DNA from 2 places in the Kitasatospora sp. NPDC057595 genome. Region 2 is predicted to be linked to the other one. Evidence: predicted binding sites of a transcription regulator. Region 2 holds the regulator's gene; the other holds the start of a gene.

Region 1 (17,083 bases), on a different contig from region 2:
TCTCCTCGGTGCTGCCGACCGTGCCGAGGTCGACCCGCTTGCCGCGCGGCAGCTCCTCGTGGACGGCCTCCATGCCCCAGTGGTAGCCCTTGCCGGGCGCGTCGGTGGCGCGGGCCAGCGCGGCACCGATCATCACCGCGTCGGCGCCGCAGGCGACCGCCTTCGGGATGTCGCCGCTGTAGCCGACGCCGCCGTCCGCGATGACGTGCACGTAGCGGCCGCCGGACTCGTCCATGTAGTCGCGGCGCGCGGCGGCGACGTCGGCGACGGCGGTGGCCATCGGCACCTGGATGCCGAGCACGTTGCGGGTGGTGTGCGCGGCGCCGCCGCCGAAGCCGACCAGCACGCCGGCCGCGCCGGTGCGCATCAGGTGCAGCGCGGCGGTGTAGGTGGCGCAGCCGCCGACGATGACCGGGACGTCCAGCTCGTAGATGAACTGCTTCAGGTTGAGCGGCTCGGCCGCGCCGGAGACGTGCTCGGCGGAGACGGTGGTGCCGCGGATGACGAAGACGTCGACCCCGGCGTCCACGACGGCCTTGGAGAACTCGGCGGTGCGCTGCGGCGAGAGCGCGGCGGCGGTGACCACGCCGGAGTCGCGGACCTCCTGGATCCGCTGCTTGATCAGCTCGGCCTTGATCGGCTCGGCGTAGATCTCCTGCAGGCGGCGGGTCGCGGCGGACTCGTCGGTGATCGCGGCGATCTCGTCGAGCAGCGGCTGCGGGTCCTCGTAGCGGGTCCAGAGGCCTTCCAGGTTCAGCACGCCGAGGCCGCCGAGGCGGCCGATGGCGATGGCCTGCTGCGGGGAGACCACGCTGTCCATGGGAGCGGCCAGGAACGGCAGCTCGAAGCGGTAGGCGTCGATCTGCCAGGCGATCGAGACCTCCTTCGGGTCACGCGTACGGCGGCTGGGGACGACGGCGATGTCGTCGAAGGAGTACGCCCGGCGGCCGCGCTTGCCTCGCCCGATCTCGATCTCAGTCACTTCGAGCCCTTCTGGTGGTGTTGCTCATGCCCGCCGGGTCACCCCGGCCGCCCCCCAGTATCCCGCACCCGTCCGCCCTCGCACGGCCCCGCCCGGCCCCCGGTCCCCCGGCAGGCGGTCCCCGGGACAGCCCGCGGGGCCCGCCACCCCTCGGTGGCGGGCCCCGCGGCCGGGTGCCCCGATCAGCGGCGGGCGCTGTAGTTCGGCGCCTCGACGGTCATCTGGATGTCGTGCGGGTGGCTCTCCTTGAGGCCCGCCGAGGTGATCCGGACGAACCGGCCCTTGCTCTCCATCTCGGCGACGTTGGCGGCGCCCACGTAGCCCATGGTCTGGCGCAGACCGCCGACCAGCTGGTGCAGCACCGCGCCGAGCGGGCCGCGGTAGGGCACCTGGCCCTCGATGCCCTCGGGGACGAGCTTGTCGTCCGAGGCCACCTCGGCCTGGAAGTAGCGGTCCTTGGAGTAGGAGCGGCCCTGGCCGCGGGACTGCATGGCGCCCAGCGAGCCCATGCCGCGGTAGGACTTGTACTGCTTGCCGTTGATGAACAGCAGCTCGCCCGGGGACTCCTCGCAGCCGGCCAGCAGCGAGCCCAGCATCACGGTGTCGGCGCCGGCGGCCAGCGCCTTGCCGATGTCGCCGGAGTACTGCAGACCGCCGTCGCCGATGACCGGCACGCCGGCCGCCTGGCAGGCCAGCGCGGCCTCGTAGATCGCGGTGACCTGCGGGACGCCGATGCCGGCGACCACGCGGGTGGTGCAGATGGAGCCCGGGCCGACGCCGACCTTGACGCCGTCCACGCCGGCGTCGATCAGCGCCTGGGCGCCGTCGCGGGTGGCGACGTTGCCGCCGACCACGTCGACCTTGACGGCCGACTTGATCTTCGCGATCCAGGCCAGCGCGTTGTGGCTGTGGCCGTGCGAGGTGTCGACGACCAGGAAGTCCACGCCCGCCTCGACCAGGGCCTGGGCCCGGTCGAAGGCCTCGGCGCTCGCGCCGACGGCGGCACCGACCAGCAGCCGGCCCTCGGAGTCCTTGGCGGCGTTGGGGTACTGCTCGGCCTTGACGAAGTCCTTGACCGTGATGAGGCCCTTGATCCGGCCGTCGTCGTCGACCAGCGGCAGCTTCTCGATCTTGTGGCGGCGCAGCAGCGCCATCGCGTCGACGCCGGAGATACCGACCTTGCCGGTGATCAGCGGCATCGGGGTCATGATCTCGCGGACCTGGCGGGTGCGGTCGGTCTCGAAGGCCATGTCGCGGTTGGTGACGATGCCGAGCAGCTTGCCGCTCCCGTCGGCGATCGGCACACCGGAGATCCGGAACTTGGCACAGAGCGCGTCGGCCTCGGCCAGCGTGGTCTCCGGGCCGACCGTGATCGGGTCGGTGACCATGCCCGACTCGGAGCGCTTCACCAGGTCGACCTGGTTGGCCTGGTCCTCGACCGACAGGTTGCGGTGCAGGACGCCGACGCCGCCCTGACGGGCCATCGCGATCGCCATCCGCGACTCGGTGACCTTGTCCATCGCCGCGGAGAGCAGCGGAATGTTGACGCGCACGTTGCGGGAGACCCGCGAGGAGGTGTCGACCTCGTTCGGCAGCACCTCGGACGCCCCCGGCAGCAGCAGGACGTCGTCGTACGTGAGTCCGAGCATCGCGAACTTCTCGGGTACGCCTGCGGCGTTGTAAGACATTTCGGGGGTACCTTCCGTGGCCGGCTCGATCAGCTCGCGCCCTGCAGGTGGGGGCGCTGTCATCAGCTCACTCGCTCGGACGCCGAAAGCCCGGTGGCCGTGACCGTTGGAGGATCCTCCAGGGAAACCCCGTGCACACCGTCGAAACTTTGGCGACCCGCCCAGGCGCCGATACCCCATGGTACTGGCACCGCGAATGCGCTCTCGTGTGCCCTTGACAACACAGCCCGGCCATGGGCCATTCCGCTTCTAGGAGGACTCCTCCGCGAGCGCCCGCAGCCGGCTGAGCGCACGGTGCTGGGCGACCCGGACGGCCCCCGGGGACATCCCGAGCACCTCCCCGGTCTCCTCCGCCGAGAGCCCGGCGGCCACCCGCAGCAGCACCAGCTCGCGCTGCCGGGCCGGCAGGTTGGAGAGCAGCTCCTTCGCCCAGGCCGCGTCGCTGCTGAGCAGCGCCCGCTCCTCCGGGCCGAGCGCGTCGTCCGGCACCTCCGGCAGGTCGTCCTGCGGGATCACCGTCGAGCCGGGCCCGCGCATCGCGGCCCGCTGCAGATCGGCGATCTTGTGCGCGGCGATCCCGTAGACGAAGGCCTCGAACGGGCGCCCCTGGTCCCGGTACCGGGGCAGCGCGCAGAGCACCGCGACGCAGACCTCCTGCGCGATGTCGTCCACGTGGTGCCGGGCACCGCCGGGCAGCCGCACCAGCCGGCCGCGGCAGTACCGCAGGGCCAACGGGTGGACGTGGGCGAGCAGCGCGTCGATCGCCGGACCCTCGCCGCGGACGGCGGCCGCGACCAGTGCGGAGAGCGCACCGGGACCGTCGCCCGGTTCCGCGTACGCCGGGCCGGGCCCGGGCGCGGAGGGCTCGGCCTCCACCGGGTCCGCCTCACCGGGAGCCCCGGTCACGTCGTCACGCATCGGTCCATGGTGCCTGGTCGCGCGGGAAAACGCGGCACCGCGTCCGGAGTTGTGCACCGGAACGTTATGCGGTGCCGCACCGGTCCGCACCACCGGCCCCTCCTGCACCGTCCCGCCTCCCGCCCCGCCGCCCCGGGCGCTCCCGTCCGCGGCGCCGTCCGCCGAGTCTCCCGCGGCCCTGTGGTTCGCCGCAGTTCCTGCCCGCTGGTCCCCGAGGTGCTCCACTCCTCCATGGTGCAACCTCGGGACCGTCACGTCACACGCCCCCGCGCGGACAATCGCGCGGAGCGTGCCGGACCCGGCGGCGCCGGCGGCGGTCAGCGGACCAGGCCCCAGCGGAAGCCCAGCGCCACCGCGTGCGCGCGGTCCGAGGCGCCGAGCTTCTTGAACAGCCGCCGGGCATGGGTCTTGACGGTGTCCTCGGAGAGGAACAGCTCGCGGCCGATCTCGGCGTTGCTGCGTCCGTGGCTCATGCCTTCGAGCACCTGGATCTCACGCGCCGTCAGGGTCGGCGCCGCGCCCATGTCCGGGCTGCGCAGCCGGCGGGGGGCGAGCCGCCAGGTCGGGTCGGCGAGCGCCTGGGTGACGGTGGCCCGCAGTTCGGCGCGCGAGGCGTCCTTGTGCAGGTACCCGCGGGCGCCGGCGGCGACCGCGAGGGCGACCCCGTCGAGGTCCTCGGCGACGGTGAGCATGATGATCCGGGCGCCCGGATCGGCGGACAGCAGCCGCCGGACCGTCTCCACCCCACCGAGGCCGGGCATCCGGACGTCCATCAGGACGAGGTCGGAGCGGTCGGCCACCCAGCGGCGGAGGACCTCCTCCCCGTTCGTCGCGGTGGTGACCCGGTCGACACCGGGTACGGTCGCGACCGCGCGGCGAAGCGCCTCGCGGGCGAGCGGGGAATCGTCGCAAACGAGAACGGAAGTCATGACCGTCGTCCTCCGCAGCTGATCCGCGTCACGTTGAGCCTCCTGGCTGGTACGAACCTCTTCGACACGGCCGATCGGCGTCAGACTCCGTGCTGATCGCCTGAGATTCCCCGCGATCGTTCCCGACGTCCGGCGCCCGCTAACCGCCTCCGCACTTCCAACGACCATCACTCGAATGAGTTACGGCCTTCGGGGCCACCTCCACCACTGTACGTGGCCGACCCGTTACCGATCAGCCGCATCGCGGTGCACACGCCGCACTTTTGCGCAGCTCGCGCGCGGTCGGCGTACAACCCGCACACCCGCGCGGGTCCTCGTGCGCCGGTCGGCCACCCGATTGCCACATTCGCGCCCGGCGGTCGCCGGCCCGGCAGGCCTGCCCACTTTGCCCGGTTTTATAGCTTTCGTATGGTCATTGACTGTTGTGCCACTCTGTGGGTGACTTGTCCATGGAGTTGCCGTAAGTCATATTTCCAGGTGTCCACACCGCGCCGGACGCCCGCCGTGCCGTCGCCGACGCAAGCCGCCGGCGACCGGCCCGCGGTCGACGACCTCTGAAGGGAATGAGCCATGGCAGATTTCTCCCGACTCCCCGGCCCCAACGCGGACCTCTGGGACTGGCAGCTCTCCGCGGCCTGCCGCGGCGTGGACAGCTCGCTCTTCTTCCACCCCGAGGGGGAGCGCGGCGCGGCCCGCAGCTCGCGCGAGGCGAGCGCCAAGGAGGTCTGCATGCGCTGCCCGGTGCGCACCGAGTGCGCCGCGCACGCGCTGGCGGTGCGCGAGCCGTACGGCGTCTGGGGAGGCCTGACCGAGGACGAGCGCGAGGAGATGATGGGCCGCTCGCGCAACCGGCTGGTGGAGGTACCGCTCGTGGCGCCGAGTGCGGCCCAGCAGTAGAAACGCCAGGCTCCGCCCGACCGGGAAGAAACGTTACTTCCCGGAGTGACACCTGTTCGGGGCCCGCCCGGTCGACACGGGCCCGGCACGCCGGCGGGTCAGCGCCCCGCCGTCGCCCCCGCCGCCGCCCCCGCCAGCCGCTCCAGCATCAGCGCCACCGCCGGCACCTCGGCGAGGTCCGGCAGGGTCAGCGCGACCACCTGCCGCACCGCCGGCGCCCCCGAGACGGCGTGCACCGCCACCGGCACCACCCCGTCCGGCCGTACCGACTCCAGCGCCAGTCCGGGCAGCACCGCCACCCCGAGTCCGGCCGCCACCAGCCCGACCACCGCCGGGTAGTCGTCGGTCGCGAAGTCGATCCGCGGCTCGAAGCCGGCGCCCGCGCACAGCTCCACCAGGTGCCCCCGGCACTGCGGACAGCCGGCGATCCACTGCTCCCCCGCCAGTTCGGCCAGCCCCACCGGCCCGCCGCGCCCGGCCAGCCGGTGCCCCGCGGGCAGCAGGCCCACCAGCGGGTCGTCCAGCAGCGGGGTGACCACCAGATCGGACCAGTCGGCCCCGGCGCTCAGCTGCTGGGCCTCCAGATTGGCCTCGGCGCGCGCCTCCCGGGGCGTTCCGTGCGCGGGCGCGGGCGCCGGCGCGAGGGTGGATCCGGGGGCCTGCGGGTAGCGGAAGGCGAGCGCGACCTCGCACTCGCCGCCGCGCAGCATCGCCAGCGACTCCGGCGGCTCGGCCTCGACCAGCGACACGCGCACGCCCGGATGGCTGTCCCGCAGCCGGGCGACGGCCGGCGGCACCAGGGTCGAGCTTGCGGTCGGGAAGGACACCAGCCGCACCCGTCCGGCCCGCAGCCCGGCGATCGCGGCGACCTCCTCCTCCGCGGCGGAGAGCCCGGCGAGGATCCCGGTGGCATGCTTGAGCAGGACCCGCCCGGCCTCGCTCAGCTGCATCCCTCGGCCCGAGCGGACCACCAGCGGGGTGTCCACGGACTTCTCCAGGGCCTTCATCTGCTGACTGATGGCGGGCTGGGTGCAGCCCAGCTCGCGGGCGGCGGCGGAGAAGGAGCCGGTGCGGGCTACGGCACGCAGGACGCGCAGGTGGCGGGCCTCGATCATGCCACCAAGATATAAGGGATTCTTTGCATTACGCAAAATTCAACTGATAGTTGAAGACTGAAGCAGCCCTGAACGGCCGCAGGCCCGGCCCGCCACCCCTCTCGGGGCGCGGACCGGGCCTGCGTCAGTGGCCGCGCTCAGCGGCTGCGGCCTCGGTGGCTACGGCCTCAGTGCGAGTGGCCGTGACCGCCGTGCGAGTGACCGTTGTCGGCCTCCTCCTCCTTCTTCTCCACCACGAGGGTCTCGGTGGTGAGCAGCAGGGAGGCGATCGAGGCGGCGTTCTCCAGGGCGGAGCGGGTGACCTTGACCGGGTCGATGACGCCGGCCTTGACCAGGTCGCCGTACTCGCCGGTGGCGGCGTTGTAGCCCTGGCCCTGCTCCAGCTCGGAGACCTTGGAGGTGATGACGTAGCCCTCCAGGCCGGCGTTCTGGGCGATCCAGCGCAGCGGCTCGTGCAGCGCCTTGCGGACGACCGCGACACCGGTGGCCTCGTCGCCGGACAGGCCCAGGCCGTCGTTCAGCACCTTGGCGGCGTGGACCAGGGAGGCGCCACCACCGGCGACGATGCCCTCCTCGACCGCGGCGCGGGTCGCCGAGATGGCGTCCTCCAGGCGGTGCTTGCGCTCCTTGAGCTCCACCTCGGTGGCGGCACCGACGCGGATGACGCAGACGCCGCCGGCCAGCTTGGCCAGGCGCTCCTGCAGCTTCTCGCGGTCCCAGTCCGAGTCGGTGTTGGCGATCTCGCCCTTGATCTGGGCGACGCGGCCGGCCACGGCCTCGCTCTCGCCGGCACCGTCGACGACGATCGTCTCGTCCTTGGTGACGGTCACGCGGCGGGCCGAGCCCAGCACGTCCAGACCGGCCTGGTCGAGCTTGAGGCCGACCTCCTCGGAGATCACGGTGCCACCGGTCAGGACGGCCAGGTCGCCGAGGATCGCCTTGCGGCGGTCGCCGAAGCCCGGGGCCTTGACGGCCACCGCGTTGAAGGTGCCGCGGATCTTGTTCACCACGAGGGTGGACAGCGCCTCGCCGTCGACGTCCTCGGCGATGATCAGCAGCGGGCGGGAGGAACCGCCCTGCAGGATCTTCTCCAGCAGCGGCAGCAGCTCCTGGATGGAGGAGATCTTGCCCTGGTTGATCAGGATGTACGGGTCCTCCAGGACCGCCTCCTGCCGCTCCGCGTCGGTGACGAAGTACGGCGACAGGTAGCCCTTGTCGAACTGCATGCCCTCGGTGAAGTCCAGCTCCACGCCGAAGGTGTTCGACTCCTCGACGGTGATGACACCGTCCTTGCCGACCTTGTCGATCGCCTCGGCGATCAGCTCGCCGACCTGGGCGTCCTGGGCGGACAGGGTGGCGACGGCGGCGACGTCGTCCTTGCCCTCGATCTCACGGGCGACCGACAGCAGGTGCTCGGAGACGGCGGCGACGGCCTTGTCGATGCCCTTCTTCAGGGCGGCCGGGCCGGCGCCGGCGGCGACGTTGCGCAGACCCTCGTTGACCAGGGCCTGGGCCAGCACGGTGGCGGTGGTGGTGCCGTCGCCCGCGACGTCGTTGGTCTTGGTGGCGACCTCCTTGACGAGCTGCGCGCCAAGGTTCTCGTACGGGTCGTCGAGCTCGACCTCACGGGCGATGGTGACGCCGTCGTTGGTGATGGTCGGGGCGCCGAACTTCTTGTCGATGACGACGTTGCGGCCCTTGGGGCCGATGGTCACCTTGACGGTGTCGGCCAGCTTGTTGACACCGCGCTCCAGCGAGCGGCGGGCGTCCTCGTCGAACTGCAGGATCTTCGCCATGTTCCCTATTCCCTCGGGGGTGCGGCCTTCACGGCGGCCGCTCGACTACGTGAACCAACAGCCACGCCCCGGTCCCCTGTCACTAGGGACACGGATCCGGGGCGTGGCTCTGACGTCTTACTTCTCGATGATGGCGAGAACGTCGCGGGCGGAGAGCACCAGGTACTCCTCGCCCTGGTACTTCACCTCGGTGCCGCCGTACTTCGAGTACAGGACGATGTCACCGACGGCGACGTCGAGCGGCAGACGCTGGCCGTCCTCGAAGCGGCCCGGGCCGACGGCCAGGACGACGCCCTCCTGGGGCTTCTCCTTGGCGGTGTCCGGGATAACCAGGCCGGAGGCCGTGGTGGTCTCGGCGTCGAGCGGCTGGACCACGATGCGGTCCTCGAGCGGCTTGATGGCAACCTTGCTGCTGGTGGTCACGTCCGAGCTCCCCTTCGGAGATTACGGGGTTTTCTAACGGGTAGGGGCGAACTCGCGCATCTGCCGTCGCGGGGGTCAGACACGCACTGTCGCGTTAGCACTCCCCCGGTGGGGAGTGCTAGTGATGACCATAGGCCGCGGTTAGCACTCAGTCAACCAGAGTGCCAACGACGCGCCCGGCGGTCCCACGATCCGAATGAGTGGGCGACGGGTGGCCGTACTCATGTGCGGGGCGGTCCCGGCCCGCACACCCGGCCGTCCTCCTGTCGCCTTCGGCCAGGTCCGACCGGCGAGAATGGCGGGGTGGAGAACGACGACCTGCGGCCCCTGCTGACCGACCGGGGCCAGGCCCTGCTCGCCGAACTGCGCGACTTCGCGCCCGGGGAGGAGCTGGCGCTGGCCACCCGGCTGCGCAAGGAGCACCCCGCCGAGCTGGTCTCGGCCGCCTTCGGGCAGGCCCGGCTGCGGCAACGGGCCCGGGCCAAGTTCGGCGCCGACGCCGACCTCATGTACTTCACGCCCAACGGCGTCGAGCAGTCCACCCGGCGCGAGGTCGCCGAGTGGCGGGCGCGCCGCTTCGCGGACCTCGGGGTGAAGCGGCTGGCCGACCTCTGCTGCGGGATCGGCGGCGACGTGCTGGCGCTGGCCCGGGCCGGTGTCGAGGTGCTCGCCGTCGACAAGGACCCGGCCGCCTGCGCCGCCACCGCCGCCAACGCGGCCGCGCTGGGCCTGGCCGACCGGGTCGAGGTGCGCTGCGCGGACGTCGCCGACGTCGACGTCACCGGCTTCGACGCGGTCTTCACCGACCCGGCCCGGCGCACCTCGCGCGGCCGGGTCTTCGACCCCGAGGCGTACGCGCCGCCGCTGTCCTGGGCGATCGAGGCCGGCCGGCGCACCCCGGTCGGGGCGCTCAAGGTGGCGCCCGGCATCCCGCACGAGGCGGTGCCGGCCGACGCGGAGGCCGAGTGGGTCTCCGACCACGGCGACGTCAAGGAGGCGGTGCTCTGGTTCGGCACCCGCGCCGAGCGCCCGCACCGCGCCACCCTGCTGCCGCAGCGGGCCAGCCTCACCGGCGGCGACCTGCCCGACCCGCCGGCCGGCCCGGTCGGCCGCTACCTCTACGAGCCGGACGGCGCGGTGATCCGGGCCCACCTGGTCGCGGAGGTGGCGCAGCGGGTGAACGGGCGGCTGATCGACCCGAAGATCGCCTACGTCACCTCGGACGAGCTGGTCGACACCCCGTACGCGCACGGCTTCGAGCTGACCGACGTGCTGCCGTTCCACATCAAGAGGCTCAAGGCGCTGCTGCGCGAGCGGGGCGTCGGCACCGTGGTGATCAAGAAGCGCGGCATGGCGATCACCCCGGAGGAGCTGCGCCGCCAGCTGAAGCCCGCCGGCCCGAACGAGGTCACGGTGATCCTCAGCCGCACCGACCACGGCCCGCTGATGATGCTCGGCCGGCCGGTGACCGGCCCGGCCGCGGCCGTTCAGCCGGCCGGCGCCGCGATGTAGTCCTCAAGACGGGCCACCGCGAAGCCCTGCTCCTGGATCCTGGCCAGCAGTTCCCCGAACATCTGCGTCATCGTCTCGCCCTTGAGGTCCTTCGGGCCCCGGAAGTGGGCGAGCACGATGTCGCCGGGCCGCAGCTTCTTGTCCGCCGCCTGGTACTGCATGTCGTGGATCTGCATCGACTCCCGCCACAGCACGATCGCCCGCGGCCCGCACTGCTGCACCGCGGTGTTGAGCGCCGGCGTGTTGGCGCCGTCGCCGTAGGGCGGGCGGAACAGCAGCGGCGGGGTGCCGTACTGCTGGGTGAGCGCGGCCTGGGCGTCGCAGACCTCGGACTTCTGCTTCTCCGGCGTCACCTTGCTCAGCTGCGCGTGGTCCACGGTGTGGTTGTGGACGTGGTTGCCGAGCGCCTGGAGCCGCTTGAAGTAGCCGTAGTCGTCCTTGACGATGTCGCGGGTCAGGAACATCGAGACCGGCACCTTGAGGTCGGTCAGCATCTCGACGAACTTCGGGTCCTTCTCGGCGCCGTCGTCGATGGTGACGAAGACGACCTTGTCGGCGGTCCGCACCTCGCTGAACACCGGGACCTGGCCGGTCCGCTGGAGCTTCACCGGCTTGTCGGCGGGGGCCGGGGGCGCGGGCGGCAGCGGGGTGAGGTGCCACTTCGCCCAGGCGGCGGCGTCCCCCTCGGCCGGGGCGGGGGAAGCGCTCGGCGGCGGGGTGGCCGCGCCCTGTTGCGGCGCGGCGGACCCGGCCGGGGCGGTGGTGCCGCCCGGCGCCACCAGCGCGGCGGACGCGGCGCCGCTGTCGTCCCCGCCCGAACACCCGGTGGCGGTGGCCAGCAGGGCCATGGCCCCCACCGCGTACACCGTCGTCCTGCTCCACCCGTGCCTGTTCACCGCGCCGTGCTCCCCGTTCCCGTTCAGCGATCCCACTCGCTAGCACGGTAACGCCACGGCGTTCGGTTCCCGATCGGACGTGCGAACGGGCGCCGGGATCAGCCTTGCACGGCCTACTCCACGTGCTCGCTGATGAAGGACCAGCGGTGCACCGGGCGGCCCAGCAGGCCGGCGGGCGGCTCGGCCACCGGGACCGGCTCGCCGGACCACCAGGTGATCAGCAGCACGCGCTCGCCGGGGGCGGCGAACAGCTCGGCGCGTTGCAGCCCGGCGCGGCCGCGCAGCGCGGGCAGCGCGGTCTCCCGGACCCAGGCGGAGAGCTCGGCGCCGCGTCCGTCGGCGGCCCGGGCCTCCCACATCGCGGCGGTGGTGCTCACGCCTGCCCGCCCAGGGCCTGATAGGCCTGGCCGTGGAAGTCCGTGTGCGGGACGTGGACCTCGGTGACGGGCAGCGAGGAGTCCGCCGACAGGTCGAAGGAGGACGGCGCGCGGTCCCGCCAGACCATCTCGGAGCCCAGCGCGGCGACCATCGCGCCGTTGTCGGTGCACAGGCCCGGGCGGGGCACCCGCAGCTGGATGCCGGCCTTGTCGCAGCGCTGCTGGGCCATCTCGCGCAGCCGCGAGTTGGCCGCGACGCCGCCGCCGATCATCAGGTGGTCGACGCCGTTGTCCTTGCAGGCCTTGACCGCCTTGCGGGTCAGCACGTCGGTGACCGCCTCCTGGAAGGACGCCGCGACGTCGGCGACCGGCACCTCCTCGCCGGCCCGGCGCTTCGCCTCCACCCAGCGGGCGACGGCGGTCTTCAGACCGGAGAAGGAGAAGTCGTACTCCGGGTCCCTGGGGCCGGTCAGGCCGCGCGGGAAGGCGATCGCCTTCCGGTCGCCCTCCCGGGCGGTGCGGTCCACCACCGGGCCCCCGGGGAAGCCGAGCCCGAGCACCCGGGCCACCTTGTCGAAGGCCTCGCCGGCCGCGTCGTCGATGGTCGCGCCGAGCGGGCGCACGTCGCTGGTGATGTCCTCGCTGAGCAGCAGCGAGGAGTGCCCGCCGGAGACCAGCAGGGCCATCGTCGGGGACGGCAGGCGGCCGTGCTCCAGCTGGTCCACGCAGATGTGCGAGGCGAGGTGGTTGACGCCGTACAGCGGCTTGTCGAGGGCCCACGCGTACGCCTTGGCGGCGCTCACGCCGACCAGCAGCGCGCCGGCCAGGCCCGGGCCCGCGGTGACGGCGATGCCGTCCAGGTCGCTCGCCTTGACGCCCGCGGTGTCCAGGGCGCGCTGGATGGTGGGGACCATCGCCTCCAGGTGCGCGCGGCTGGCGATCTCGGGGACGACGCCGCCGAACCGGGCGTGGTCGTTGACGCTGGAGGCCACCGCGTCGGCGAGCAGGGTGGTGCCGCGCACGATGCCGACGCCGGTCTCGTCGCAGGAGGTCTCGATGCCGAGGACGAGCGGTTCGTCAGCCATGGGGGGTGTCCTTCTTCACGTCCGGTCGCGGGTGGTCCGCGGGTTCGTCGAGGTCTTCGGGGCCGGCGGCGCCGTCGACGGCGACGGCCGCGAGGTCGAGGCGCATCACCAGCGCGTCGACGTTGGCGGGCTGGTAGTAGCCGCGCCGGATGCCGACCGGCTCGAAACCCGAGCGCTCGTAGAGCCGCTGCGCGCGGGTGTTGTCCACCCGCACCTCCAGCAGCAGGTCCGCGCAGCCGCGCCGGGCGGCCTCCCGGACCAGGTCGGCGAGCAGCGCCGCGCCGAGGCCGGCGCCCTGGTGGCGGCCGTCGACGGCGATGGTCTGCACGTCGCCCTCGTCGGCCACCGCCATCAGCCCGGCATAGCCGACGATCGTGCCGTCCGGGGCCTCGGCGACGGTGTAGTGGCGGGTGCCGCCGGGGCGGGCCTCGGCCAGCTCGGACCAGAACATGCCGGCGGACCAGGCGTCCTCGGGGAACAGCTCCAGCTCCAGCGCCAGCACCGGGGCGATGTCCCACCAGCGCATCGGGCGCAGCGTGGCGACGGGGGCGGCGGTGCGCACGGCCCCGTCGGTGCTCGGGCCGGTCACGCCGGGAGCACCGCCTTGTAGCCGGCCGGCACCTGGGCGTCCGGGCGGCGCAGGTAGAGCGGGGCGTTGGGCAGCAGGGCCCGGCCGGCGGCCAGCTCGGCGGCGGCGAAGTCGGCGAGCGCGCCGGCCGAGACGTGCTCGGGGCCGTGCGCGCCGGGGAAGGCGTCCGGGTAGAGCAGCGCGCCGGCGCCGACCGAGCGGGCGGGGGGCGTCAGCTCGCCGGGGCGGTCCACCGACGGGCCCTCGGTCCGGTTGCCCTCGGCGTCGTAGGAGGCCCAGTAGACCTCCTTGCGGCGGGCGTCGGTGGCCACCGTGAACGGCTCACCGGCCAGGCCCCGCGCGCGGGCCCGGTGGGCGATGGCGTCCAGGGTGCAGACACCGTGCACCGGCAGGCCCAGGGCGTGCCCCAGCGCGGCGGCGGTCACCAGGCCGACCCGCAGGCCGGTGTACGGTCCCGGGCCGACGCCCACGGCGATGTCGGTCAGCCGGTGCTTGTCGACACCGGCCGCCCGCAGCACCTGGTCGATCGCGGGCAGCAGGAGTTCGCCGTGGCGCCTGGCGTCGACCTGGTCGGTCTCGGCGAGGACGGCCGAACCGTCGTGGACGGCGGCGGTGACGGCGGGGGTAGCGGTGTCGAACGCGAGCAGCAGCACGGGTCAAGGTTAGACCGGTCGGGCGGTGACCCGTCGGGCCCCGGCTCCGTCCCGCCGCCGGGGGCGTGCGCCGCACCGGTGGGAGTGCGTCCGGCGGGAGTGCGCCGCACGATCGAAAACCCGCCCCACGGCGGAACACACGTCCGACGCGATGCGGACCGGACGGACGGACCTGGCACGATGGGGCCGACGGTTTTGGGACGGCGGTGGGAGCACACGTGGCGAAGATGGGTCCTGGAGTGGTGGTCACGGGGCTGACCCTGGGGGCCCTGGCGGTGGTGAGCCTGCTGGCCTTCCAGGCCAACGGCGCGCAGGACCGCGCGGTCGCCGCCAATCCCGGCACGAGCACCACCGCGGCGTCCAGCGGGCCGGCCGCCCCGGCCACCCCGAGCGCCACCCCGACGCCGACCGTCCCGGCGCTGCCCACCGCGGGCACCGGCACCGGTCTGCGGGTCGTCTACTCGGTCGGCACGCACTACGTCTGGCTGATCGACCCGAAGAAGACCCCGCAGGTGGTCGCCGCCTTCCCGGTCACCCCGGGCACGGTCGAGCCGGCCCCGGGCAGCTACCCGGTGTACAGCCGCACCCAGTCCGGCACGGGCACCGACGGCAAGGCGATCGAGCACGTGGTGCGGTTCGCCCAGCAGAACGGCGTGGTGTTCGGCTTCAGCGCGGCCGTCGACGGCGCCACCGGCACGCCCGCCGCCCCGGCGACCTCCGCGTCCGGGACGCCCTCCTCGATCGGGAGCGGCACCGGCGGTACGAGCAGCGCGAGCGGCAAGACCGGCGGCATCCGCAGCAGCCGGGCCGACGGCCAGCTGCTGTGGGACTTCGCGCCGAAGGACACCAAGGTGGTCGTGATCGCCTGACCGGGCGGTGGGCTACGCGGCGCGGCGGGCCTCGTGCGCACCGCCGTCGGCCGACGGCTCCTCGGCCCGCGGTTCCTCCGCCGGACGGCGTCCGGGCGGGGTGCAGACCGCTTCCGCCGCCGCGCAGGCGGCCAGCAGGGCCCGCATCGGCTCCCCCGCGGCACGGCGGTCGGGCCCCTCGGCCCCGGTCCCGCGCGGTGCGCGCTCCGGGGCGGGCGTGGTGCTCGGCATGGCGCCTCCTAGTTAGGCAGACCTAACCTCAAAACCCATCCCACCACGCCCGGGACCCCGACCGCAACATCTTCCCGACAGTCTGTCGGGAAACCGTGACGGGGGCGGACGGCGAGGTCAGGCCAGCACGGACAGGTCGACGCCGTCCCAGCGGGGGCCGATCCCGGTCAGCTCCACCCGGCGCGGGTCCAGGTCGCCGCCCGCCGCCTCGTCGCCGACAGCCCGCTCGATCCGGACCTCCAGGCGGTCCTCCGACAGCCGCTCCACCTTGCCCTCGCCCCACTCGACCACCACCACCGACTCGGGCAGCGAGACGTCCAGGTCGAGGTCCTCCATCTCGTCGAGGTCCCCGCCCAGCCGGTACGCGTCGACGTGCACCAGCGCCGGGCCGCCGGTCAGCGACGGGTGCACCCGGGCGATCACGAAGGTCGGCGAGGTGACGGCACCGCGCACCCCGAGCCCCTCGCCGAGGCCGCGGGTCAGCGTGGTCTTCCCCGCCCCCAGCTCGCCGGAGAGCAGCACCAGGTCCCCCGGCCGCAGCAGCGCGGCCAGCTCCCGGCCGAGCCGGCCCATCCGGTCGGGGGTGGCGGCGGTGAGAGTGGCGTGCGAGCCCATGCGCGAATCAAGCCCTTCGGTCCGTACGGCGGCGCACCGGCTCTCGGGCGCCCCCGCTACCGTGCCACATCGACAGCGGCGCCCGCGCCGGGCGTCCGCGGGACCCGGTCCGGCGAGGTCCGGCGAGGGTGCTCCCGGGCTCGCTACACGCGTTCGCCGACCGGGGGCGCCGGCGGGGCGGCGCCGCGGAAGCGGGCGGCCCGCTCGAACAGCGCGGCCAGCCGGCGGTCGACCGCGTCGGGCCGCTCCAGCATCACCAGGTGCCCGGCGTCCTCGACCAGGACCAGCTCGGCGCCCGGCAGTTGTTCGGCCATCACCTCGCCGTGGCCCGGCGGGGTCATCAGATCCTTGGTACCGGTCAGCACCAGGACGGGCATGCCGCGCAGGGCGGCGAGCGCCTCGGTCTTCTCGTGCGCGGAGAACACCGGGTAGAACTCGGCCACCACGTCGATCGGGGTGGCGTCCAGCATCTGCTCGGCGAACCGGGCCACACCCGGGTCGACGTCCTTCCCGCCGAAGGAGAACCGCCGGTAGAGGACGGCGCTGACGTCCGCGCCCAGCCGGCGGGTCGCCTCCACCAGGTCCACCTGACGGCCGAGCAGCTTCATCATGCCCGGCGCGACCCGGCGGAACAGCTTGGCGCCCGCCTGCGGCAGGCCGAAGGTGACGGCGTCCCAGTTCCCGGCCAGGGTGCCGATCAGCGCCACGCCGGCAACCCGCTCGCGGAACAGCTCGGGGTGCTGGTCGGCCAGCGCCATCACCGTCATGCCGCCCATCGAGTGACCGACCAGGACCAGCGGGCCGGTCGGCGCGACGGCGTCGATCACGGCCTTGAGGTCGCCGCCGAGCTGGTCGATGCTGGCGGGCTCGCCGGCCAGGAAGGAGCGGGAGCGCTCGGAGCGGCCGTGGCTGCGCTGGTCCCAGAAGACCAGGCGCAGGCTGTCGCGGAACGCTGCGCGCTGGAAGTGCCAGCTGTCCTGGTTGAGGCAGTAGCCGTGGCAGAAGACCACGGTCAGCGGCTCGGGCGACCCGTCCGGCTCACCGGTGCCGTCCAGCTCGACGTACAGCTCGGTGCCGTCGGCGGCGGCCACCGTGCGGGGGCGACCGCGCAGCGAGCCGTACGGGGCCTTGGCGTCCAGTTCGGCACGGGCCCGGCGGCGCATCGTCCGGCCGACCGTCAGCCGCTCGATCGCCACGCCCGCGGCGGCGCCGGCCGCGAGCACGCCGACCGAGATGCCGATCAGCCCGGCCCGGCTCACCCCGGTGGCCGCCTCGGCCGCCTTGACGGCGCGGGCCACGCCGCTGACCGCCCCGACCGGGTCGGCGCCGGGCTGCTCGCTCATCCGCGCGGGTCCTCGTCCAGGCCGCCGACGTAGCGGCGCGGCACCCGGGAGCCGATCCGGGTCACGATCTCGTAGGAGATGGTTCCGCAGGCGCGGCCCCAGTCCTCGGCGGTCGGCTCGCCGCGCTCGCCGTTGCCGAAGAGCAGCACCTCGTCGCCGATCGGC
Region 2 (11,550 bases):
GCCCGGGAGGTCGATCTGGCTGGTGTCGCCGGTGACGACCACCCGGGAGTTGAACCCGAGGCGGGTGAGGAACATCTTCATCTGCTCGGGCGAGGTGTTCTGGGCCTCGTCGAGGATGATGAAGGCGTCGTTGAGGGTGCGGCCGCGCATGTAGGCGAGCGGTGCGACCTCGATGGTCCCGGCGGCCATCAGGCGCGGGATGGAGTCCGGGTCCATCATGTCGTGCAGCGCGTCGTACAGCGGGCGCAGGTACGGGTCGATCTTCTCGTAGAGGGTGCCGGGCAGGAAGCCCAGCCGCTCCCCCGCCTCGACGGCCGGGCGGGTCAGGATGATCCGGTTGACCTCCTTGGCCTGCAGGGCCTGCACGGCCTTGGCCATCGCCAGGTAGGTCTTGCCGGTGCCGGCCGGGCCGAGGCCGAAGACGATCGTGTGCTTGTCGATCGCGTCGACGTAGCGCTGCTGGTTGAGGGTCTTGGGACGGATGGTCCGGCCCCGGTTGGACAGGATGTTCGCGGTGAACACCTGCGAGGGCGCCGGGCTGTCCGGGTCGTCCGCGGCACCGCGGAGCATGGCGATGGAGCGCTCCACGGCGTCCTCCGTCAGGGGTTGGCCGGTGCGCAGCACCAGCATCATCTCGCTGAACAGCTGCTTGACGAGGGCCACCTCGGCGCGCTGGCCGGTCGCGGTCACCTCGTTGCCGCGGACGTGGATGTCGGCGGCGGGGAAGCCCTGCTCGATCACCCGCAGCAGCGAGTCGGCGGCGCCGAGCAGGGTGACCATCGGATGCTTCTCGGGGATGACGATCCGGGCGCTGACGCGGCCGTCGTCGGCCGCCTCGGGGCGCGGCTGTCCGTTGGTACGGGTCTGCGATGTGTCACTCATAGGTCGGCGCTGGGGCCTGCCTCATCCCATCCGTGTCTCGTGGTGCCGCTCGGGTCTCTCCGGGGCACCAGGGTACGCCGCGCACGTGATCGACGCGGCGGGCGGCGGGGCCGCACCCGACGATGCTGCGGCAGATCGCCGGGGTCGCGCGACCGGTTTTCCGCACCAGTCGCCCGCCGTACCGGCGTCGGCGCGGGTACGCGTACGGCCGGGTCACGTGCGCCGGGGCGGTACTGGTACCCGGGCGAGGTCCTCGGCAAGCACGATCGGCCCGTCGAAGTGCTTGCGGGCGTCGGCGAGGTGCCGGCCGAGGTCCGGGTAGCGCTGGGAGAAGTGGGTCAGCACCAGGCTGCGGGCGCCCGCTTCGGCGGCGACCTTGCCGGCCTGGCCGGCGGTGAGGTGGCCGTGGTCCTCGGCGAGCCGGGCGTCGGCGTCGGTGAAGGTGGCCTCGACGACCAGCAGGTCGGCGCCCTCGGCGAGTTCGTGCACGCCCTCGCAGAGCCGGGTGTCCATGACGAAGGCGAACCGCTGGCCGGGCCGGGGCTCGCTGACCTCGTCCAGGGTGATCCGCCGGCCGTCCGTCTCGATCGCGCCCTGCCGCTGCAGCCGGCCGACGTCCGGGCCGCCGATGCCCAGGGCGGCCAGCCTTTCGGGCACCAGCCGGCGGCCGTCCGGCTCGCTGAGCCGGTAGCCGAAGGACTCGACCGGGTGCGAGAGCCGGACCGCGTCCAGCGCGAAGCGGGCGCCGGGCACCGGCAGCGGGCCGGACTCCTCGATCGGGCGGGGCCGCAGCACGGCCGTCTCGTGGTAGGCGGTGGCGTGGCGCAGCCGCTCGAAGTACACCTCGCCGGAGGCCGGGAAGTAGACGTCCACCGGGTGCGGGACCCGGTCGAGGTTGATCCGCTGGATCACCCCGGCGAGGCCGAGGCTGTGGTCGCCGTGGAAGTGCGTGACGGCGATCCGGGTGAGCTGGGTGGCCGAGACCCCGGCGCGCAGCATCTGGCGCTGGGTGCCCTCGCCGGGGTCGAGGAGCAGGCCCTCGCCGTCCCAGCGCAGCAGGTAGCCGTTGTGGTTGCGGTGCCGGGTCGGCACCTGGCTGGCGGTGCCGAGGACGACGAGTTCGCGCTGCGACACCCTGTCAGACCATGTCCTCGGTCATCGACCTGCCGCCGAGCACGTGGACGTGGGCGTGGAAGACCGTCTGCCCGGCGCCGGCGCCGGTGTTGAAGATCAGCCGGTAGTCCGCGACGCCCTCGTCGGCGGCCACCCGGCCGGCCTCGGCGAGCAGTTCGCCGGCGATCTCCGGCTCCTCGGCGGCCAGCGCGGCGGCGTTGGGGTAGTGGGCGTGCGGGATCACCAGGACGTGCAGCGGGGCCTTCGGCGCGATGTCGCGGAAGGCGAGCACCCGCTCGGTCTTGCGCACCACGGTGGCCGGGATCTCGCCCGCCACGATCTTGCAGAACAGGCAGTCGGGCTGCGGCTCGCCGGCCATCGGGTTCTCCTCGCTGGTGCTGCTCGGTCGGTCCGTACGGCGGCATGCTAGCCGAGCCCGGGCGGTGCGCGGGCAACGGCGGCGGGGTCTTCGCCGGCCGCTCGGCGAGCGCCGCCAGGGCCAGCCGCACGCCCTCGGCGAGCTGCGGGTCCTCCCCCGCGGCCCACGCGTGCGGCGGGAACGGCACCTCGACGTCCGGGTCCACGCCGTGGTTCTCCAGGCCCCAGCCGACCCGCTCCGACCAGAACGCGTACTTCGGCTGGGTCACCAGGGTGCCGTCCACCAGCGAGTAGCGGCTGTCGATGCCGATCACCCCGCCCCAGGTGCGGGTGCCGACCACCGGGCCGATGCCGAGCGCCTGGATGGCGGCGTTGACGATGTCGCCGTCCGAACCGGAGTACTCGTCGGCCAGCGCGACGACCGGCCCGCGCGGCGCGTCCTCGGGGTACGGCGACGGATTGGCGACGTCCCGGGCGACGCCCCAGCCGATGACCCGCCGGGACAGCTTCTCGATCACCAGCTGCGAGGTGTGACCGCCCCGGTTGCCCCGGATGTCGACGATCACGCCCTCCCGGGCCATCTCCGAGCGCAGGTCGCGGTGGATCTGGGCCCAGCCGGTGGTCTGCATGTCCGGGATGTGCAGGTAGCCGAGCCGGCCCTCGGACAGCTCGCGCACGGTGGCCCGCCGGCCGGCCACCCAGTCGTGGTAGCGCAGCGCCTCGTCGTCGGCCAGCGGGACGACCACCGGGTGGCGCCGGTCGGTGCCGTCCTTGCCGGCCACGGTCAGCTCCACCGGCTGCCCGGCGGTGCCCGCCAGCAGCGGCGCCGGGCCGGTCACCGGGTCCACCGGGCGGCCGTTGACCGCCAGCACGGCGTCCCCCGGGCGGATCGCCGCGCCCGGGGCGGCCAGCGGAGAGTGCGCCCGCGGGTCCGAGGACTCGCCGGGCAGGATCCGGGCGATCCGCCACACCTCGCCGTCGCGGACCAGGTCGGCGCCGAGCAGACCCTGCCGGCGGGCCGCCTCGGTGTGCCGGCCGGGCGGCACCACGTACGCGTGCGAGGTGCCCAGCTCGCCGTGCACCTCCCAGAGCAGGTCCACCAGGTCGTCGTGCGAACCGAGCCGTTCCACCAGCGGGCGGTAGCGGTCCAGCACCCCCGCCCAGTCGACCCCGGAGAGGTCCGGGCGCCAGAAGTTGTCCCGCATCAGGCGGCCGTTCTCGTCGTACATCTGCCGCCACTCGGCCGCCGGGTCGACGGTCACCCGCAGCCGGTCCAGGTCGACGTCGATCTCCTCGTCCTCCCCGGACGCCTTGTGGCCGGCCGGCAGGATCCGCAGCTCGCCCTCGTCCAGCACCGCCAGCCGGGTGCCGTCGCCGCTCACCGCGAACGCGTCCAGCCCGTCCACCAGCTGCTCGGCCCGGCGCTTGCGGAAGTCGAAGCGCTCCAGGGTGGGCCGCGGGCGCTCGTCGTCCAGCGAGGCGGCCTCGTCGCCCAGCTCGCCGACCAGCGGGACGCGGGTCCACAGCACCCCGTCCTTGGCGGCCCGCAGGGTGCCGAACCGGCCGCCCTCGACCGGGAACGGCACGATCCGGTCGGCGATGCCGTCCAGGTCGACCCGGGTCACCGGCGGCGCGTCGGCCCCGCCCTCCTCGCCGTCCGCCCGCTTGCCCCTGGGCTCGTCGTCCTCGCCGCCGACGGTCCGCCCGGCCCGGCTCGGCCCGAACGGGGACGGCGTGTCGGCGGCCAGCGTGATCAGGTACGGACGGCAGCCGTTGGGGAACGACAGGTCGAAGACGTGCGAGTCGTACACCGGGTCGAAGTTGCGCACCGACAGGAAGGCCAGGTGCCGGCCGTCCGCGGTGAAGGCCGGCGAGTAGTCGACGAACCGCTGCGGGGTCGCCTCGGAGACCGTCCGGGTGGCCAGGTTGGCCAGCACGATCTGACGCAGCGACCACGGCCCGAGGGTCGGCTGCGACCAGGCCAGCCAGGCCGAGTCCGGGCTGAACGCCAGCCCGCCGACCTCGCCGTCGGTGCTGTGCGCCAGCTCGTGCACGGAGCCGTCGGCCAGCGAGACCAGCAGCACCCGGCCGTCGTGCGCGCCGACCGCCAGCTGCTTGCCGTCCGGCGAGACCACCAGCGCGCGGACCCGCCCCAGCTCCCCGGCGGCCAGCCGGCGGCGCTCGGCGCCGAGCACCTCGGGCGCGTACTCGATCGCGTCCTCGCCCCCGGCGTCGGTCACCCAGACCACGCCCTGCCCGGCGTCCTCGCCCGCCGCGCCCGGCACCACCCGGGCCAGCCGCCCGCGCACGCCCGGCGTCTCGTCCAGCACCCGGGCCGGACCCTCCCGGTGGGCCAGCCAGTGCACGGTGCCGCGCACCACCACCGCGCCCGCCCGGCCGGTGCGGTCCGGGGCGGCGCCCTCCAGCCAGTACGCGGCGGACACCGGGCGGGGGCGGCGGCCGGCGCGCGGTCCGGCCGGCCGGACGTCGAGGCGGCGCGGCTCGGCACCCGCCAGGTCGTCCAGCAGCCACAGCTCGCCGGCGGCGTGCCAGACCACCCGGGCGCCGTCGGTGGCGGCGTCGCGGGCGTAGAAGCCCTCCGGGGAGCCGCCGTGGCGGCGCAGGTCGGAGCCGTCCGGGAGGCTGGAGTACGGCGCGCCGACGCCCTCGTGGTCGGAGAGGAACGCGATGCGCTCCCCGACCCACAGCGGCGACTCGATGTTGCCGTCCAGCTCCTCGTGGACCCGCTCGAAGCGCTCGGTGCCGATCCACAGCTTGCCGGCCCGCCCGCCCCGGTACCGCTTCCACCAGGCCGGCTCCACGCCGAACGCCGAGACCAGCAGCGTCCGGTCACCACCCGGCTCGAAGGCCAGCCCGCCGACCGGGCCGTACGGCAGCCGCACCGGCTCGCCGCCGTCCAGCGGCACGGCGTGCGCCCAGGTGCGGCGCAGCGAGGCCTGCCCGGCGGCGGTGGTGGCGATCGGCCGGCCGTCCGCCGTCCAGCCGCGCAGCTGGGTCTGCGGGTCGCCCCAGTGGGTGAGCCGGCGGGACGGGCCGCCGTCCACGGGCGCGAGGTGCACCTCGGGGGCGCCGTCCCGGGTCGAGGTGAAGGCGACGTACCGGCCGTCCGGGGAGAACCGGGGGCGGCGGACCGGGACGTGATCGGCCGTCAGCCGCCAGGCCCGGCCGCCGTCCAGCGGGGCGAGCCACACGTCGTTCTCGGCCACGAAGGTGATCAGGTCGCCGTGCAGGTGCGGATGGCGCAGATAGGCGCCCACGGGAGTGCTCTCGGGTTCGCTCACACCCGTCACCCTAGGCACCCGGCCGCGTCGCCCGCCCGGACTTTACCGACCGCGAACCCCCACGGGGGACGCTCCCCCGGGACCGGCTAGGACCAGCGGCCGGTGCGGCCCAGCAGCAGCGCGCCGGCCGCCACCCCCGCGGTGGAGGTGCGCAGCACCGAGGGGCCGAGCCGGTACGGCCTCGCGCCGTGCTCGGCGAAGGCCGCCAGCTCCTCCGGGGAGACCCCGCCCTCCGGGCCGACCACCAGCACCAGGTCCCCGCCGTCCGGCAGCGCGGCCCCGGCCAGCGGCTCGGCGCCCTCCTCGTGCAGCACGGCCGCGAAGGCGGCGCCGGCCAGCACCGGGGCCAGCTGCCGGGTGGTCATCAGCTCGCGGACCTCGGGGAAGCGCAGCCGGCGCGACTGCTTGCCGGCCTCCCGCGCGGTGGCCCGCCACTTGGCGAGCGCCTTGGCGCCGCGCTCGCCCTTCCACTGGGTGATGCAGCGCGAGGCCGCCCAGGGGATCACCACGTCCACGCCGACCTCGGTCATGGTCTCCACGGCCAGCTCGCCCCGGTCGCCCTTGGGCAGCGCCTGGACGACCACGATCCGCGGCGCCGGCTCCGGCTCGCGGCGCACGGCCGTCACCGTCACGTCGACCGCGTCCTTGCCGTGCACCGCCGCGACGGTGCCGTCCACGCCCAGGCCCAGGCCGTCCGCCAGGGTGACCGCCTCGCCCGGCTCCAGCCGCTTCACGGCGGCCGCGTGCCGGCCCTCCGGCCCGTCCAGCCGCACCGGCGCGCCGGGCGCGGCGGCGGCGATCCGCTCGGTGTCGACGACGAACACGGGCGCGGTCATGCGGGGAACCTCCGGGGTGGGAACGGGAACGGGGACGCCAAAGGGGTGCCGAGGAAGCCTCGGCACCCCCGCGCGGGACGGCTACCGGCCGTTGAAGGCGTCCTTCAGCCGGGAGAACAGCCCCTGCTGCCCGGGCGCGAACTGGCCGGACGGCCGCTCCTCGCCGCGCAGCACCGCCAGACGGCGCAGCAGGTCCTCCTGCTCGGCGTCGAGCTTGGTGGGCGTCTGCACCTCGACGTGCACTATCAGGTCGCCCCGGCCGCCGCCGCGCAGGTGGGTGATGCCCCGGCCGTGCAGCGGGATGGACTGGCCGGACTGGGTGCCGGGCCGGATGTCGACCTCCTCCACCCCGTCCAGCGTCTGCAGCGGCACCTGGGTGCCGAGCGCGGCCGCCGTCATCGGGATGGTGACGGTGCAGTGCAGGTCGTCGCCGCGCCGCTGGAACACCGCGTGGGTGGTCTCGGCGATCTCGACGTACAGGTCGCCGGCCGGGCCGCCGCCGGGGCCGACCTCGCCCTCGCCGGCCAGCTGGATCCGGGTGCCGTTGTCGACACCGGCGGGGATCTTGACGGTCAGGGTGCGGCGGGCGCGGACCCGGCCGTCGCCGGCGCACTCCGGGCACGGGGTCGGCACGACGGTGCCGAAGCCCTGGCACTGCGGGCAGGGCCGGGAGGTCATGACCTGGCCCAGGAAGGACCGGGTGACCTGGGAGACCTCGCCCTTGCCGCGGCACATGTCACAGGTCTGCGCGGAGGTGCCGGGGGCCGCGCCCTCGCCGCTGCAGGTGGTACAGGTGACGGCGGTGTCGACCTGGAGTTCCTTGGTGGTGCCGAAGGCGGCCTCCTCCAGGGTGATCTCCAGGCGGATCATGGCGTCCTGGCCGCGCCGGGTGCGCGAGCGCGGGCCGCGCTGGCCGGAGGCGGCGCCGAAGAAGGCGTCCATGATGTCGGAGAAGCCGAAGCCGGCCGCCCCCGCGCCGAAGCCGCCCGCCCCGCCGCCGCCGCCGTTGGGCGAGAGCGGGTCGCCGCCGAGGTCGTAGACCTGGCGCTTCTGCGGGTCGGAGAGCACCTCGTAGGCGGCGTTGATCTCCTTGAACCGCTCCTGCGTCTTCGGGTCCGGGTTGACGTCCGGGTGCAGTTCGCGCGCCAGGCGCCGGAACGCCTTCTTGATCTCGTCCTGCCCCGCATCCCGTCGGACGCCGAGTACCGCGTAGTAGTCCGTGGCCACCAAATGCTCCGCTTGTTCCGCCTGTAAGAGTGCTTGCGACTGCGGGACGCGTCATGTGGATGACGCGCGCCCGTTCCTACGACTCGGCCAGGATCTGGCCCACGTACCGTGCCACCGCTCGCACCGCCCCCATTGTGCCCGGATAGTCCATCCGAGTCGGACCGATCACACCCAGTTTGGCCACGCTTTCGTCGCCCGAACCGTAACCGACCGAGACGACCGACGTGGAATTCAGCCCCTCGTAGGCGATCTCGCGGCCGATCCGGACCGTCATCCCGGCGTCCGCGGTCTCACCCAGGAGGCGGAGCAGGACGACCTGCTCCTCCAGCGCCTCCAGCACCGGCTGGATAGTGAGCGGGAAGTCATGGCCGAAACGGGTCAGGTTGGCCGTGCCGGCCAGCATGATCCGCTCCTCGCTCTGCTCGGCGAGCGTCTCGAAGAGCGTGGCCAGCACGGTCGTCACGGTCGGCCGGTCGGCCGCCTCGAACAGCGCCGGCAGCCCTTCCAGCAGCCCGGGGACGTCCGGGAGGCGCTGGCCGGCGGCCCCCGCGTTGACCCGGGCCCGCAGATCCGCCAGCAGCGTCTCGCCGACCGTGCCCGGGCAGTCCACCAGCCGCTGCTCGACCCGGCCGGTGTTGGTGATCAGCACCAGCATCACCTTGGCCGGGGCCAGCGCGACCAGCTCGATGTGCCGCACCGTGGAGCGGCTCAGCGAGGGGTACTGCACCACCGCGACCTGGCGGGTCAGCTGGGCCAGCAGCCGCACCGTGCGGGCGACCACGTCGTCGAGGTCCACCGCGCCGTCCAGGAAGTGCCGGATCGCCCGCCGCTCGGGCGCGCTCATCGGCTTGACCTCGGCCAGCTTGTCGACGAACAGCCGGTAGCCCTTGTCGGTGGGGATCCGCCCGGCGCTGGTGTGCGGCTGGTGGATGTACCCCTCCTCCTCCAGCGCCGCCATGTCGTTGCGGACGGTGGCCGGGGAGACCCCGAGGTTGTGCCGGTCCACCAGGGCCTTGGAGCCGACCGGCTCCTCCGTCCCCACGTAGTCCTGGACGATCGCGCGAAGCACCGCGAGCTTGCGGTCGTCGAGCTGGCGGACCTCACCGGCCATGGGGCACGCACCTCCGTCTTCACGCGTTGTCCGTTGTGACACGCCGTTGTGGCATGTGTCCGCATTTCGAGCTGTCCGGTCCGGCCCCGCGGGGCCCCGGCCTTGGCACTCTGAACACCCGAGTGCCAGATCCGTACCTGCCAGTGTAAGGCCCGGGTCCGACGGCAGGAACGGCCCGGCCGGAGTGATCCTGCCCGCAGTCCGCGGCGCGCGGATGATGCCGCGGGCCCGCCCGGGTGGCAGCATCGAAAGCGGACGGCGAACGGAGGAACAGCGATGTCGACCTCGGGCCAGCACACCCGTTTCGCCCCCGACCGCGGCCTGACCGGCCGGATGGTGGGGACGATGTTCCTGATCGGACTGCTGTACGTCGGCTTCACCGGGCTGCTCATCGCCCTGCTGCGCGGTGCCTGGCCGATCATCGTCCTGATCTCCGGCGGCCTGTTCGTCGCCCAGTTCTGGTTCAGCGACAAGATCACCGAACGGGCCATGGGCGCCCATCCGGTCACCCCGGAGCAGTACCCGCAGCTGCACGGCGCCGTCGACCGGCTCTGCGCGCTCGCCGACATGCCCAAACCGCGGGTCGCCGTCGCCCGCAACGACATGCCGAACGCCTTCGCCACCGGCCGCAACCCGCAGAACGCGGTGGTCTGCGTCACCACCGGCCTGCTGCGCCGGCTGGAGCCGGAGGAACTGGAGGGCGTGCTCGCCCACGAGCTGTCGCACGTCGCCCACCGGGACGTCGCCGTGATGACGGTGGCCGGCTTCCTCGGCGTCCTGGCCGGCGCGATGACCAGGATCGCCATGTACGGCGGCTTCATGGGCGGCGGGCGCAACAGCAACGACCCCAACGCCGCGATCGTCGCGCTGGTCGTCCCGCTGGTGTCGATCGCCGTCTACGCGATCAGCTTCCTGCTGACCCGGATGCTCTCCCGCTACCGGGAGCTGGCCGCCGACCGGGCCGCCGCCCAGCTCACCGGGCGGCCCAGCGCGCTGGCCTCGGCGCTCACCAAGGTGACCGGCCAGATCGCCGCCATCCCGACCAAGGACCTGCGCCAGGCGCAGGCCTACAACGCCTTCTACTTCGCCCCCGCGCTGAGCGCCCGCGAGGCCGCCACCCAGCTGTTCTCCACCCACCCGACGCTGGAGCAGCGGCTGGCCCAGCTCGCGAAGATCTCCGCACAGCTCGGCCGCTGACCCGTTGACCCTCCCCCCGGAAGGACCGCCGTGGGAATCCTGGACGCGCTGTTCGGCCGCACCAAGCCCGTCAAACCCGACCTCGACCAGCTGTTCGGGGTGCCGTCCGCCGCGCTGACCCTGGAGGCCGCGGCGGGCTTCCGGCCCACCGGGCTCGGCTCGGTCTGCTTCGCCTCGGTCGAGGGCGGGGCCTTCGACGAGGTCGAACGCCAGGTCCGGGCGCTGCTGGACGCCGACACCGAGCGCGGCGGCGTCCCCGTCGAGGCGTCCAAGGACGACTACGGCTACTCCTGGCTGCTCGCCCGGCACACCGCCGAGGAGCTGCCCGACCTGGTCAACGACCTGCACGCGGTCAACAGCGAGCTGGAGGCGAACGGCTTCGGGCCGCAGCTGCTCTGCTCGCTGGTCGGTTTCCGCGACGCCGCGGGGCGCCGGCCGCTGGCCCTGGTCTACCTGTACAAGCGCGGTACCTTCTACCCCTTCGCGCCGCTGCCCGGCCGCGGGGAGAAGCGGGACAGCCCGCTGGAGCTGGAGGTCAACGCGATGCTCGGCAACGACCTGCGGCTGGAGAAGGACCTCACCCGCTGGTTCCCGGTCTGGGGCGCGCCGGGACTGTGAGCGCGGGGGCGCGGACGCCGGGGCGCGGGGCGCGGACGCCGGGGCGCGGGGCGCGGACGTCGACGCGCGGGCCCGGCGCGCGGGCCCGGCGCGCGGGCCGGAAATCCGGTGGCCACCGCTCCCCCGCTCGCCTAGGGTCCGACCATGATCGACTGGAGTGCGCTCGAAACCGCCGCCCCGACCCCCGACACCCTCGCCGCCGTGAGCGCCGCCCTGCGCTCCGCCGACCCGCACGTGCGCGACACCCTCGCCTACGAGCAGCTGTGCCGCTGGGCACCCCTGCTCACCCCGGAGCAGCGCCTGGCCCTCGGCGACGAGATGGCCGAGCGGCTGTCCGACCCCGAGATCCAGGCCCGCACCTTCGCCCCGCTGGTGCTCGCCGAGCTCGCCGACCTCGGCGCCCACCGCCCGGCCTGGCAGGACGCCTTCGCCCACTGGTACGTCGCCGAGACCGATCTGCGCGGCTGGGACCCGGAGCTCGGCTGGCTGCACGCCGTCGCGCACGGCGCCGACTACCTGGCCGCCCTGGGCCGCGGCCGGCTGCTCGCCGACCCGACGCCGCTGCTGGAGCTGGCAGCCGCCCGGCTGCTCGCCCCCACCGACCACGTGCTGGACGCCATGGAGGACGACCGGCTCGGCCTCGCCCTCGCCCAGATCCTCGCCCGCCCCGACCTGACCGAGCGCCAGGCCCTCGGCTGGCTCGACCCGATCGCCGCCCAGCCGCCGCGCCGCCCCTCCGCGACCTCCGGCGGCGTGCCCGCGGTCGTCTCCAACACCCTGCGCACCCTGCGGATGCTGCACGTGCTCGCCGACCGGGGTGTGCGCATGGAGCGCGGCGCCGATCCGGTGCCGCTGCCGCACTCGGCCGCGCTGCGCGAGCGGATCG

Evidence for each region. Region 2 encodes HrcA, which represses chaperone genes, less so after heat shock. Its sites were predicted from a motif close to TTNGCACTCNGNNNNNCNGAGTGCNAA; they were not measured.
Region 1: the regulator HrcA is predicted to act here: its motif matches at 8,890-8,916, upstream of groES (co-chaperone GroES).

Annotation. Positions count from the first base shown of each region.
Region 1 covers NZ_JBHVGL010000002.1:431,632-448,714, reverse strand. Annotated here, with positions in the region: gene ACFU9E_RS05530 (GuaB3 family IMP dehydrogenase-related protein) at 1-982, opposite strand, end outside; gene guaB (IMP dehydrogenase) at 1,165-2,670, opposite strand; gene shbA (RNA polymerase sigma factor ShbA) at 2,920-3,588, opposite strand; gene ACFU9E_RS05515 (response regulator transcription factor) at 3,906-4,517, opposite strand; gene ACFU9E_RS05510 (WhiB family transcriptional regulator) at 5,088-5,414, shown strand; gene ACFU9E_RS05505 (LysR family transcriptional regulator) at 5,513-6,529, opposite strand; gene groL (chaperonin GroEL) at 6,697-8,325, opposite strand; gene groES (co-chaperone GroES) at 8,443-8,748, opposite strand; gene ACFU9E_RS05490 (methyltransferase domain-containing protein) at 9,052-10,260, shown strand; gene ACFU9E_RS05485 (polysaccharide deacetylase family protein) at 10,236-11,156, opposite strand; gene ACFU9E_RS05480 (hypothetical protein) at 11,270-11,533, opposite strand; gene tsaD (tRNA (adenosine(37)-N6)-threonylcarbamoyltransferase complex transferase subunit TsaD) at 11,530-12,618, opposite strand; gene rimI (ribosomal protein S18-alanine N-acetyltransferase) at 12,611-13,144, opposite strand; gene tsaB (tRNA (adenosine(37)-N6)-threonylcarbamoyltransferase complex dimerization subunit type 1 TsaB) at 13,204-13,860, opposite strand; gene ACFU9E_RS05460 (hypothetical protein) at 14,088-14,729, shown strand; gene ACFU9E_RS05455 (hypothetical protein) at 14,742-14,960, opposite strand; gene tsaE (tRNA (adenosine(37)-N6)-threonylcarbamoyltransferase complex ATPase subunit type 1 TsaE) at 15,078-15,575, opposite strand; gene ACFU9E_RS05445 (alpha/beta fold hydrolase) at 15,719-16,918, opposite strand; gene alr (alanine racemase) at 16,915-17,083, opposite strand, start outside.
Region 2 covers NZ_JBHVGL010000025.1:82,989-94,538, forward strand. Annotated here, with positions in the region: gene ACFU9E_RS30145 (PhoH family protein) at 1-882, opposite strand, end outside; gene ACFU9E_RS30150 (ribonuclease Z) at 1,096-2,016, opposite strand; gene ACFU9E_RS30155 (histidine triad nucleotide-binding protein) at 2,021-2,374, opposite strand; partial or broken gene ACFU9E_RS30160 (S41 family peptidase) at 2,445-5,675, opposite strand; gene ACFU9E_RS30165 (16S rRNA (uracil(1498)-N(3))-methyltransferase) at 5,762-6,511, opposite strand; gene dnaJ (molecular chaperone DnaJ) at 6,593-7,738, opposite strand; gene hrcA (heat-inducible transcriptional repressor HrcA) at 7,815-8,849, opposite strand; gene htpX (zinc metalloprotease HtpX) at 9,126-10,046, shown strand; gene ACFU9E_RS30185 (hypothetical protein) at 10,077-10,664, shown strand; gene ACFU9E_RS30190 (DUF2785 domain-containing protein) at 10,809-11,550, shown strand, end outside.